3 regions of the Caproicibacterium sp. NSD3 genome follow, and region 2 is predicted to be linked to each of the others. Evidence: predicted binding sites of a transcription regulator. Region 2 holds the regulator's gene; each other region holds the start of a gene.
The links. The regulator HrcA, encoded in region 2, represses chaperone genes, less so after heat shock. The targets are predictions, from matches to a motif close to TGTTAGCACTCNNNNNNNNNGAGTGCTAACA.

Region 1 (4,368 bases), 740 kb from region 2:
GCGGGAATTCTTGATTTTACCGAAGGAGAAATCACCATTGACGGGCATTCGATTCAAAAGGAGCCGGTAGAAGCCAAAAGAGAGATGGCTTTTTTACCGGATAATCCTGATATTTATGAATTCCTTACCGGAATCAAATATCTAAATTTTCTTGGAGATCTTTATGAGATTCCTGCGGAAGTGCGGGAAGAGCGGATTAAAACTTATGCGGATGCGTTTGAAATTACAGGAGTTCTGGGAAGCGCGATCGGCGGATACAGCCATGGGATGAAGCAGAAACTGTCTCTGGTTTCTGCCTTTATGCGCAAACCAAAGCTGCTGATTTTAGATGAACCTTTTGTGGGGCTTGACCCACAGGCCTCCTTTTTGCTCAAAGGTTTTCTGCGTGAAATGTGCGAGGCAGGAGGAGCAGTGTTCTTTTCCACGCATGTTTTGGAAGTGGCAGAGAAGCTTTGTGACCGGATTGCAATTATTAAACAGGGAAAACTGATTAGGGTGGATACAACAGCTTCCATTGTCGGTGATGAGAGTCTGGAGCAGGTATTTCTGGAACTTGAAAAGGAGGATGTGCCGCATGCGTAAGCTTGGGATTCTTTTAAAGATTAATTTTCAGGCGATGCTGCGCTCGTTTTCTGTCGGAAAAAAGCGTTCGGCAGGTTGGATTGGGGCACTCGCTTTGATGGTGTTTTTAGCGCTGTATCTTTCTGGAGTTTATAGCTTTATGCTGGCGGCTGCTTTATCCTCTGTAGGAAATTTGCAGCTTTTAATTCCGATGATGACAATTCTGGCAACCATTGTTTCTGTAATATTTACGATCTTTGCGGCCAGCGGTCTTGTCTTTGGCAGTAAGGACAGCAATTTATTGCTGCCTTTGCCGGTTTCGGCATTTACGGTGATGCTTAGTAAAGTGCTTGCACTTTATCTTGAAAATTTAGTATTCAGCGGGCTTTGGATGATCCCTGCAACTGTTGCATATCTTTTTTACGGCGGCGGCAGTGCTTTTTTGGTTTTTCCAATTATTATCAGCATCATTTTTTTACCGTTTTTGTCGTCTCTGCTTGCCCTTTTGGGCGGCTGGCTGATTGCATTTCTCACTGCACACAGCCGTCATCGTGCTTTGATGGGAAATTTGATCAGCGGCGTTTTGCTGGCAGTCGTTTTGATTGGTTCTATGCGGGTCAATCATATTCTTCAAGCGCTGCTTCTCAATGCAAATCAAGTTGAAAAGACATTGCATACAGGGCTTTTTCTGTTTGGCTGGCTTATGGATGGTTTGCAGGGAAATTTCCTTTCCCTCTTATGGCTGGTCTTGTTCTGTTTCTTACCATTTTTGCTGATTTCGTGGGTACTCAGCTCACATTATCAGAAACTGCTTTCTAAAATGCAGAGCCATGTGCTTCGCAATGATTATCATTTGCAAAAACTGCAAAGCAACAGTCAATTTGCTGCACTTTTTAAAAAAGAATGCGGCCGCTATTTTGGAACCACGATTTACTTGTTTAATACCGGAATCGGCGTGTTGATTATGATTGGATTTTCTGTTTATGCGCTTATTGCCAGACAGAGTCTCCTTGAATTTGTCCAACAGTTCGGAGAAGAGATTCTTATGGCGATCTTGGCGCTTGGAATCTGTATGATCATTTCGATGACAAATACAACATGTGTATCAATTAGCCTGGAAGGCAATACTTTTTGGATTTTAAAGGGATCCCCTGTACCAGCAAGAGTGATTTTTCGCGCGAAGGCAGCACTTAATTTGATCATTTGTTTAGTTGGTACGATTGTCAGCGTTCCTCTTTTGGGGATTGCATTTTCTTTGCCGGCATTGAGCACAATCAGTCTTTTGATTATTGGTCTTGCAATGGGAGTTTTTGTAGCACAGTTTGGGTTGATGGTCAATCTCAAATTTCCGAAAATGAACGGAGAAAACGATACTATTATCGTAAAGCAATCTGCATCGGCATTTTGTGGTACTTTTGGAGGAATGCTGCTGACGGCATTATTGGCAGGCGCATTTTATTTGCTTTCTTCTCATCTTGAAATTGAGCAGTTTTTATTCCTCGCAAGTGCGTTTTTACTTTTACTGGCGCTGGCAATTCATCGATGGCTTTTGACACGCGGGACCGAAATTTTTAAGACTTTATAAAAACAACCGGGGCGGAAAAATTTTCTGCCCCGGTTGTTTTTTTGATTAAATTCGACTAAGATGGAACTGGAAAGATTTTCATAAAAGCAAATTAGCACTTAACTAAGTAGAGTGCTAAAAATTAATTATTTGTTCACAAAATATTCATGAATCCCAATTATACTAAATTCAGAACGATTGGGAAAGACTTTAAAGATGGTTTTTTAGACGTTCAGTTGAATTATGAGGAGTGAGATGCTATGAATGCACAGAATTTTACACAAAAATCCATTGATGCGGTTCAAGGCGCACAGAGTTTGGCAACAGCCAACGAAAATATGCAGATTGAACAGGTACATTTGCTGGCGGCATTGCTCCAGCAGGAAAATGGTCTTATTTCGCAGCTGATGAAAAAGATGAATGTGGATCCACAGGCATTTTTAAATGCGGTCAATCTAGAGATCAAAAAACTGCCGGGTGTTTCTGGACCAGGCAGAGAGGCAGGAAAAATTTATGTTTCTCAGGCAGTGGATTCTGCTCTGAATGAAGCAGAAAATGCTGCTTCTCACATGAAAGATGAATATGTTAGTGTTGAGCACTTATTTTTAGGCTTGCTGCACAAGGCAGATAAAACGTTAAAGGATCTGTTTCGGACCTTTGGGGTTACCGAAAGCGGATTTCTTGCGGCACTTTCGAGCGTGCGCGGGAATACACGAGTAACCAGCGATAATCCGGAGGGAACCTATGATTCTCTTTCTAAATATGCGCAGGATTTGGTAGAACTTGCACGAAACCATAAATTGGATCCTGTGATTGGCCGTGATGCGGAGATTCGGGATGTGGTTCGAATCCTTTCGCGTAAAACGAAAAACAATCCAGTTTTAATTGGCGAGCCAGGTGTTGGCAAAACTGCGATTGCTGAGGGACTTGCTCTGCGGATTGTTCGCGGAGATGTTCCGGACAACCTAAAAAACCGCAAGCTCTATTCTCTGGATATGGGCTCGTTGATTGCGGGTGCCAAATATCGCGGTGAATTTGAGGAACGTCTCAAAGCGGTTCTCAATGAAGTAAAAAAATCCGAAGGGAAAATCATTCTGTTTATTGATGAGCTGCATACCATTGTAGGCGCTGGCAAAACAGAGGGCAGTATGGATGCCGGAAACCTTTTAAAGCCGATGTTGGCCCGTGGTGAACTGCATTGTATCGGTGCAACGACCTTAAACGAATACCATAAGTATATTGAAAAAGATGCCGCACTGGAGCGTCGGTTCCAACCGGTCATGGTAGAAGAACCAACCGTTGAGGATACCATCTCGATTCTGCGTGGATTAAAGGAACGCTACGAGGTGTTCCATGGAGTTAAAATCCAGGATCAGGCACTGATTGCAGCAGCAACCCTTTCCGATCGATATATTTCGGATCGCTTTTTGCCCGATAAGGCAATCGACCTTGTTGATGAAGCATGTGCAATGGTTCGTACTGAGATGGATTCCATGCCGACCGAGTTGGATGATGTTTCGCGTAAAATTATGCAGTTGGAAATTGAAGAAGCAGCGCTCAAAAAAGAGGACGACCGTTTGAGCCAGTCCCACCTTGTCGATATTCAGAAGGAACTTGCGGAGCGCCGTGAGCAATTTAAAGAAATGAAGGCAAAGTGGGAGAACGAAAAGCAGTCTATTGAAAAGGTCCAGAAACTGCGCAGTGATCTGGAAGACTGCCATGCGCAGATTGAAAAGGCAGAGCGGGAATATGATCTAAATAAAGCTGCCGAACTAAAATATGGCCGTCTGCCGCAGCTGCAAAAAGAGCTGGAAAAGCAGGAAGCAATCGCTGAAAAATCGCAGGAAGCGCAGCTTTTGCATGACCGCGTGACTGACGAGGAGATTGCAGAGATTGTAGGGCGTTGGACCGGAATCCCGGTAGCGAAATTGATGGAAGGCGAAAGAGAAAAGCTTCTGCGCCTCGATGAACAGCTCCATCAGCGGGTGATTGGTCAGGACGAAGCAGTCCAAAAGGTGGCAGATGCAATTCTGCGTTCTCGTGCAGGCATTCAGGATCCAAATCGCCCGATCGGTTCGTTCCTGTTTCTTGGGCCTACCGGTGTCGGCAAAACAGAGCTTGCAAAAGCGTTGGCCGAGATGCTGTTCGATGATGAAAAAAATCTGATTCGGATTGATATGACCGAGTATATGGAAAAATTCAGCGTATCCCGTTTAATCGGAGCGCCTCCGGGGTATGTTGGT
Region 2 (4,368 bases):
CAGTGCTGCCCGAATCACTGCAGTGATTCCTTACTTTGGCTATGCCCGCCAGGACCGCAAGGCAAAAGCACGTGATCCGATCAGTGCAAAGCTCTGTGCCGACCTGATCACCACAGCCGGTGCGGACCGCGTCCTCACAATGGACCTTCACGCTGCACAGATTCAAGGCTTCTTCAACATTCCTGTTGACCATCTGCGCGGAGTTCCGCTTTTGGCATCTTTCCTCAAAGAGCGCGTCGCAGACCACGTTGACGACTATGTGGTAGTTTCCCCCGACCTCGGCAGCGTTACCCGCGCCCGTGACTTTGCAACCCGTGTTGGCACACCGCTTGCTATTGTAGATAAGCGCCGCCAAAAAGCAAATGTCTGCGAAGTCATGAATATTATCGGCTCCGTTCAGGGTAAAAAAGTAATTCTGGTAGACGATATGATCGATACTGCCGGTACCCTCTGCAACGCCGCCAAAGCGATTATGGAGCACGGTGCACTTTCCGTTACCGCCTGTGCAACCCATGGTGTTCTCTCCGGTCCCGCAATTCAGAGGATCCGCGATTCCGTTATTGATGAAGTTGTTCTTCTGGATACGGTTCCGCTGCCTCCTGAAAAGAAGCTGGAAAAGATCACGCTTTTACCTACCGCTCCAACTTTTGCAGAAGCGATTGAGCGTATCTATGAAGATAAACCAGTTTCCCCTATGTTTATCTGAGATTCGGCTTGTTAAAATTCAAAATAGAGAAGGGACTGCTGGCCTCCCGGGCGGCGGCCCCTTCTTTTCATCTTTTTATAAGGAGGATTTTTCCCGATGTTTTTTCAAAAATCTCCTGAAGCTGTCGGCTCCATTGAATATCTTTTGGTCGGTCTTGGCAATCCCGGCAAAGAGTATGAAGGGACACGCCATAACACCGGATTTATGGCGATCGACAAAATTGCTAATGACGCGGGCGTAAAACTTGACCGCCTAAAATTTAAAGGGCTTTGTACGTCTGCAACACTCGGCGGTAAAAAAGTGCTGCTTCTAAAGCCCTCCACCTTTATGAATCTTTCCGGTCAGAGTGTCACTGAAGCCATGCGCTTTTATAAACTCCCTCCCGAAAAAGTGATCGTGCTTTTTGATGATATTTCTCTCCCCTGCGGACATCTTCGAATTCGCCGCAAAGGCAGTGACGGCGGACACAACGGCATGAAAAACATTTTGTACCTTTCCGGCAGTGATCAATTTCCGCGCATTAAAATCGGGGTAGGAGAAAAGCCGAATCCGAATTGGGATTTAGCAGACTGGGTCCTTAGCCACTTTTCAACGGATGAAATGAAACTGATGGACGAAAGCATCAAAAATGCCGCGGCCGCAGCTGCTCTCATGGTAAACGACAAAATTGACGAAGCGATGAATCGCTATAACGGATGAACGGGCTTTATCTGCATGTGCCCTTTTGTGTTCAAAAATGTCCTTACTGTGATTTTTTCTCTCTGCGGGCAACAGAAGAGCAGATGGAATCCTATACGGATTTTTTGATTCTCACTATGAAAAAATGGAAAAAGGAGCACCCGGATTTTTTCTGTGACACGCTTTATTTTGGCGGCGGAACCCCCAGCCTTTTGGGTGCTAAGCGCCTCTGCCGTCTAACAAACGCTGCCCGAACCGAATTTGGCCTTACCGATGCCGAAATCACGGTGGAAGTTAACCCCGGAGAAATTTCGCCCGATTTTTTTCCGCCTCTCTTTGAAGCAGGTGTCAACCGTATTTCATTAGGGCTTCAATCTGCAAATCCAGAAGAGCTTTCTTTTCTTGGACGCCGCCATACACCTCAACAAGCTGCTGCTGCAATGGCGGAAGCACGACGCGCCGGAATCCAAAATATTTCTCTTGATTTAATTTTAGCATTTCCGGGACAGACTGATGATTCTCTGAAAGAAAGCATTCAATTCTGCCGCGAAAACGGTGCTTCGCACGTTTCCGCCTATCTTTTGCAAATCGAGCCCGGCACATTATTTTTTAAAAATCGAAACAGTTTAAATCTCCCCGGAGAAGAAGAAACCTGTGAACGATATCTTTTTGCCTGCCAAGAATTAAAAGGTGCGGGCTTTTCTCAATATGAAATTTCAAATTTTGCAAAGCCGGGCTATGAAGGCCGTCACAATTTAAAATACTGGAACCAGGAAGAATATCTTGGACTTGGTCCCTCTGCTTCTTCCTATTATAATAGAAAACGATTTTACTGGCCGCGTTCTCTGCGGGGATTTTTAATGGGCGAACCACCCTTAGAAGAAACCGACCGTGTAATCCCTGCCGGCAGTTTTGCGGAATATGCACTTTTGCGTCTGCGCCTCTGCGAAGGGTTAACTGAAAAAGGCTGCCTTAGTCGCTTTTCTCATGGAATTCCAAGCTCTTTGCGCAAAGCAGCGATTCCTTATGAAAAAGCCGGGCTTTTAACTCAGTCACCTGAAGCACTTGCACTGACGCCGCATGGGTTTCTGGTTTCAAATTCCTTGATTGAAACCCTGCTAGAAGCGCTGTAAATTTTAAAACAGTTCTTCTAAAAAGAGGCTGGCAAAGATTTGCCAGCCTCTTTTTCTAGCTTTTTGTAAAAATTTTTGACAATTCATAATCTCTTTACAAATACCCTATTGACACCGGGGCAAAGTAATGGTACATTTATAAATGTAGTTAGCACTCGATCATATAGAGTGCTAACTTGTCAAAAGAGGTGATCGTTCATGGAACTCAGCCCACGCAAACAAAAAATTCTAACAGCGGTGATTGAGCTTTATACCGAAACCGGCGAGCCGGTCGGGAGCAAAGCGCTATGTGAAATGCTTGAGTTTCCAGTTTCCTCTGCTACTGTGCGAAACGAAATGAGCGAGCTTTCCGCGATGGGCCTCTTGGAGCAGCCGCACACTTCCGCCGGGAGGGTTCCTAGCGAAGCCGGATATCGTTTTTATCTGGACTCTTTAATTGAGCCGGAATCCACCACTCCGGATGAGCGGCATTTTATTGATGCTTTGCTTCTTCCCAGTGCCTATGACCCGGAAAAGCTTTTGGACGGTGTTTCACGAGCACTTTCCGGAATGACCCGTCTGGCCGCGATTTCCATTACACCCAGTGGGCGGGACGCAGTCGTTCGGGCAGTTCAATTTGTTCAGACAAGCCGTCGCACCTCAATGGTCATTTTGATGACCAGTAATGGCACCATGCACACGCGGGTTTTTCATTGCGAGTTTGATCTTTCCCCTGAAATTTTGCGGGTGTTTTTCCGAGTTTTTAATGAGAAGCTTGTAAATATGCCGATTCGCAAAATTACGCCTGCTTTTATCCAGTCTTTAGCCGCTTCCATGGGAGATGTCGGTATGCTGATGAGCAGTGCTTTGATGGCATTGTTAGAAGTAGCCCGTGAAGCAATGGGCGCTGACGTTCGCATGGATGGAGAAACGAACCTGCTCTATTATCCCGAGTTTGGAGAAGGCGATCTTCGCCGAGTGATGGGATTTTTGGCACGGCAAGATGAAGTTTACCGTCTGCTGATTGAACCCGGTGATCGGGTCTTGATTGGAAAAGAGATCGGCGTTCCGGCACTTGACAGTATGGCGTTAATTATTTCCCACTATGCAATCAATGGCATGCCTGCCGGAGCAATCGCACTTTTAGGACCCATGCGCATGAATTACAAGCGCCTTCTCGGGAGCCTTTCGTACCTTTCCGACAGTGTGGGGCGAATGCTCACGGAATTAATGAAATTACAATGACTTTAGAGTCAAAAAGATAGGGGGCATCATCTTGAATAAAAAAGAAGACAACCAGGAAAAGCAAAAAGAAAAGCCACAGGAAGAAAAAGCTGAAAAAGCTGAAACAGAAGAAAAGAAACCTGCTGAGGCAAAGCCCGAAAAAAAAGCGGAAAATCCGCAGGAAGATTCTGCAAAACTTCTGGAAACAGCGCAGGCGGAACTGAAAAAGCAAAAAGACATTCTGCTGCGCACGGCCGCAGAATATGATAATTATCGTAAGCGTACCGAACGCGAGAAAACAACCGCTTATGCCGATGCAACGGCAGCAGCGGTTCTGGAATTTCTTCCGGTAGCCGATAACCTGACGCGGGCTCTCAGTCAAAAAGACTGTTCCATAGAAGACCTGCGCAAAGGGATTGAATTGGTTCAAAAGCAGATGGAATCCGCACTTAAAAAACTCGGGGTCGAACCCATGGGCAAAAAAGGTGATCCATTTGATGCCGAATATCACAATGCCGTTTCTCACATTGAAAGTGACGATCTTGGAGAGAATGTCATTGCAGAGGTTTTTCAGCCCGGTTATAAACTAGGTGACCGTATTGTTCGTCACGCGATGGTTCAGGTTGCCAATTGATTTTTGGAAACCCT
Region 3 (4,368 bases), 190 kb from region 2:
GGCCATTTCACGACATTCTTCCACACTGCCTTTTCCTGCCAGAAAAAGCATATTGGCAGATAACACAAGACAAATTTCTTTTAAATCTTCAGGGCCGTTCCCGTGAAGGGTCTCACAGGCTTCCATCACTTCCAGGGCATTTCCGATTTTTCTTCCCAATGGCCGATCCATATTTGTAATCAGCGCTACCGTGCGTTTGCCGGCATTTTCTCCGATTTTCACCATGGTCTCCGCTAAAGCCAGTGAATCTTTTTTGGTCTTCATAAATGCACCGGAACCTGTTTTGACGTCCAAAAGGATACAATCGCTTCCGGCAGCCAGTTTTTTACTCATAATAGAGCTCGCAATCAAAGGAATACTCTCTACCGTACCGGTCACATCTCTGAGTGCATATAGTTTTTTATCTGCCGGAACCAGATTGCCGGACTGTCCGATCACGCTGAATCCGGCTGTATTCACTGTTCGAAAAAATTCCTCCCGGCTAAGATCAATCCGAAATCCGGGGATACTCTCCAGCTTATCAAGCGTCCCTCCGGTATGTCCCAATCCGCGGCCGCTCATTTTTGCCACATGGACTCCCAATGATGCTACAATTGGCGCGATAATCAGCGTTGTCTTATCGCCGACTCCGCCGGTGGAATGTTTGTCCACCTTAATTCCGTGGATCGGAGAAAGATCGACCTGATCGCCTGATTCTGCCATCGCTAAAGTCAAGTCTGTGATTTCCCGTGGATTCATTCCGCGAATACAGATTGCCATACAAAGAGCACTTGCCTGATAATCCGAAATATCCCCACAGACATATCCTTTAATAAACCAGCGAATCTCTTCCGTTGATAATTCTTTTCCGTCACGCTTTTTGGAAAGAATATCATACATTCTCATTCTTTTTTGCCCCCTAAAGACGATTCCCGAAAAGCGACCGGTAAAAGTTCCTTTAATAAATAGGTTTTCACTTCACCTTCCTCGCCCTGCAGATAAATTGGAAAGTCCGCTCCACAAAATTCACTAAGCACCTGAAGACAAATTCCACACGGGGGGCATGGAGCAGAAAGTTCCTTTTCTGCCGAGCCCCCTACAATTGCGATGGCACAAAAGCTTCTCGCACCACTGCTGACCGCACTCGCTACTGCTGACCGCTCTGCACAAATCGTTGCGCCATAGGAAGCACTCTCGATATTTCCACCCAAAAAAATACGCCCATCACAAGTGAGAAGCGCTGCTCCTACCCGAAAGTTGGAATATGGAGCATAGGATTTTGTACGAGCCTGCTGCGCTGCTTTTAACAATTCCTCAGGTTTCATTTAAATACCTCCCTTTTAATCTGTATTTTTTCCTTGAATGAGACGAACAATACGGCTGGTTCCCAAACGATCGGCCCCGAGCTCCAAAAAGCGGCGTGCATCTTCCAAGGTAGAGATTCCCCCCGCAGCTTTTACGCGCACCTCTGGCGCCACTTCTTTTCTGAGAAGTGCAACATCTTCAAAAGTAGCGCCGCCGCTGGAAAATCCGGTACTAGTCTTGATAAAATCGGCCCCTGCCATACTCACCGTTTCGCACATTTTAATTTTTTCTCCTCTTGTAAGAAGACAAGTTTCAATGATCACCTTTAAAATTTTCCCATGGCACGCTTCTTTTACCCTGTGGATTTCCTCTTCTTCCAAATCGAAACGGCCTTCTTTGACCCAACCAAGATTCACGACCATATCAATTTCTTCCGCGCCGTTTTGGACTGCCTCAGAAGCCTCAAAGCATTTAACCGAAGGAGTATGGTAGCCATTCGGAAATCCAATGACCGTACAAACAGGAATCCTTCCATGAAGATATTCTGAAGCACGCTTTACAAAGCTCGGTGGAATGCAGACGCTGGCAGTCGAAAAAGAAACCGCTTCGTCACAGAGCTTTTTGATTTGCTCCCAAGAAGCTTCCGGTTTTAGCAGCGTATGATCCACATGGGATAAAAGGATCTGATCTTCTTTTGAAAGCATCTGATACCACTCCTATTATTAATTAAAAGTTTTTCTGAGCATATTATAAACTAATTTTAGTTTTTGGTCTATTCTTTTTAAAATTAGCACTCTTTTGATTAAAGTGCTAATTGTTTACGATCAGTTCATATTTAATGCGCAAATTCGTTACAATTAGCAGGTAATATAAGAATTGTTCAAAGGAGCAAAGCTTCTAAGGACAAAAATCAAAATTCAAATTCTTAATTGGAGGTATGTATTATGTTTGACTTGATTCCTTTTGAACATCGTGGTAAGGCTCTAAATAATTTTTGGGATCCCTTCGATGGAGAATTTTTCCCGGATCTTTCAAAGGCTGCATTCCCATGCCGCACCGATATCCGCGATGAGGGAAACAAATATGTGTTGGAAGCAGAAATGCCCGGTTTCAAAAAAGAAGACATTCACATTGATGTCAACGGCGACCAAATGACTCTTTCTGCAAATCATCAAGAGCAGAATGAAGAAAAAGATGAAGACAACCATTACATTCGCCGTGAACGCAGTTGGGGCAGCGTAAGCCGCTCATTCGATATCAGTGGCATTGATGCACAGAGGATTGAAGCTTCCTACCAGAACGGAGTTCTGCATCTGGACCTTCCAAAAGTTCATGAGCAGAAAACCGATTCTCATTCCATTCAAATTCGCTAATTGATGATTAGCCAGTCAGGCATTCCATAATTTGTGAATACAATGGTTCGATAAAATCAGGCACCACAAAGAGCGCAAACTCTTTTATGGTGCCTGATTTTTATTTAATAAGATTAAGAAAGGGATATAGGCAACAAAAGCTCAAGCAGAAACGTGCATCCTTCTTCGTCCCAAGAAGAAGCTGACAAAAAAGATTACTGCTGCAACCAAAACGATGGTACCGCCTGCGGCAGTTCCGGCGTAATAACTGATGATCAGTCCCGAAATTCCCGAAATCACAGAAAAAACAACCGATAATCCGTGATAGCTACGCATGGATCTTGCAACATTTCTGGCTGCCGCCGCCGGCAAGACCAGCAAAGAATTGATAATCAGCACGCCAACCCATTTAATTGATACCGTAACAAGAACCGCAACAATCAGCATAAAGACCTGCTGAATGACACCGACCGGGATATTTTTACTGGCCGCCAAATCCCCATTTACACTGGTAAGCAAAAACGGATTAAAAAACAATACCCAAGCGATTAAAATCACCAAAAGCAAAATTCCAAGCATCCCGATCTCTTCTGGCTGAACCGTGAGAATATCTCCAATCAAATAGGAGGAATACTTTGCGAATCCTCCGGCAGCTGAAAGCAAGACTACCCCCAGAGCAAGGCCGGTAGCGGCAAAAACTCCGATAATCGTATCTGCCGAAGAGGAAGCTTTTCGCATCACCGCAGAAATTCCCAACGCAAACAAAAGTGCAAAGCCCATCATCGAAATCAGATAGTTATCAATTCCGAGCATGACCCCAATCGCAATCCCGGTCAATGCAGAATGTCCCAAGGCATCGCTGAAAAATGCCATTTTATTATTGACAATCATCGTCCCTACAAGTCCAAAAAGCGGAGTAATCAGAATGATCGCCAAAAGTGCATTCTTCATATAACCAAATTCGGTCCATTGAAACGGCAGAAGTGTATCGACCAAATGATAAAACCATTCCATGCTTATTTTCCTCCTGCCAACTTTAATCCAAACGCTTCCTTAACGGCATTGGTCTGCATAACCTGCCGAACCGGGCCGCTCACTATGATTGTTTTGTCCAAAAGTGCCGCGCAGGTCGCGTATTTTTCTACATGCGCAAGATCATGACTCACCAATAGAATTGGCATGGCATGTTCCTTTCGCATTACCGTTACTAAATCATAGAAAGTCTCGATCCCCATACGGTCGACTGCCGAAACCGGCTCATCCAAAAGAAGCATATCCGGCTTTGGATAGAGTGCAAAAGCAAGCAATACCCGCTGCATTTCGCCTCCGGAAAGCGTTCCCAACCGTTTATCTAAAAGATTTTCCCGTGCACCGACTCTTTTGAGCATCTCCAAGGCTTCTTGGCGCTGTTGCTTTCGATGTCCCAGCCAAACCGGAAATCGCGTCAAATTCGCACAAAGCATATCTAAAACCGTCATCGGTGTATCTCTGTCAAACAGCATATTCTGTGGCACATATCCAATATGCGGGTGAGAGAGCAATTTCCCTTCCGGATTATGAAACGTAATCGAACCGGTATAAGGGATACGCCCCAAAAGAGCTTTTAAAAGGGTCGTCTTTCCCGCTCCGTTTCTGCCAATCAGCGCAAGGATTTCTCCATGATGAATATCCAGATTGACATCATGCAGTAAAATCCCATCCCGCTTCGTCACACTCAGATTTCGAATCTCCG

Region 1: a site for HrcA is predicted at 2,236-2,266, ahead of clpB (ATP-dependent chaperone ClpB). Genes of this name have one in related genera too.
Region 3: a site for HrcA is predicted at 2,070-2,100, ahead of ACVS9P_RS10015 (Hsp20/alpha crystallin family protein). Genes of this name have one in related genera too.

The regions. Positions count from the first base shown of each region.
Region 1 is NZ_CM132119.1:672,180-676,547, forward strand. Features, by position in the region: gene ACVS9P_RS03320 (ABC transporter ATP-binding protein) at 1-582, shown strand, start outside; gene ACVS9P_RS03325 (hypothetical protein) at 575-2,146, shown strand; gene clpB (ATP-dependent chaperone ClpB) at 2,386-4,368, shown strand, end outside.
Region 2 is NZ_CM132119.1:2,218,315-2,222,682, forward strand. Features, by position in the region: gene ACVS9P_RS10865 (ribose-phosphate pyrophosphokinase) at 1-706, shown strand, start outside; gene pth (aminoacyl-tRNA hydrolase) at 803-1,405, shown strand; gene hemW (radical SAM family heme chaperone HemW) at 1,402-2,517, shown strand; gene hrcA (heat-inducible transcriptional repressor HrcA) at 2,716-3,741, shown strand; gene ACVS9P_RS10885 (nucleotide exchange factor GrpE) at 3,773-4,354, shown strand.
Region 3 is NZ_CM132119.1:2,029,177-2,033,544, forward strand. Features, by position in the region: gene ACVS9P_RS10000 (pyrimidine-nucleoside phosphorylase) at 1-885, opposite strand, end outside; gene cdd (cytidine deaminase) at 882-1,304, opposite strand; gene deoC (deoxyribose-phosphate aldolase) at 1,320-1,988, opposite strand; gene ACVS9P_RS10015 (Hsp20/alpha crystallin family protein) at 2,229-2,657, shown strand; gene ACVS9P_RS10020 (metal ABC transporter permease) at 2,799-3,650, opposite strand; gene ACVS9P_RS10025 (metal ABC transporter ATP-binding protein) at 3,653-4,368, opposite strand, start outside.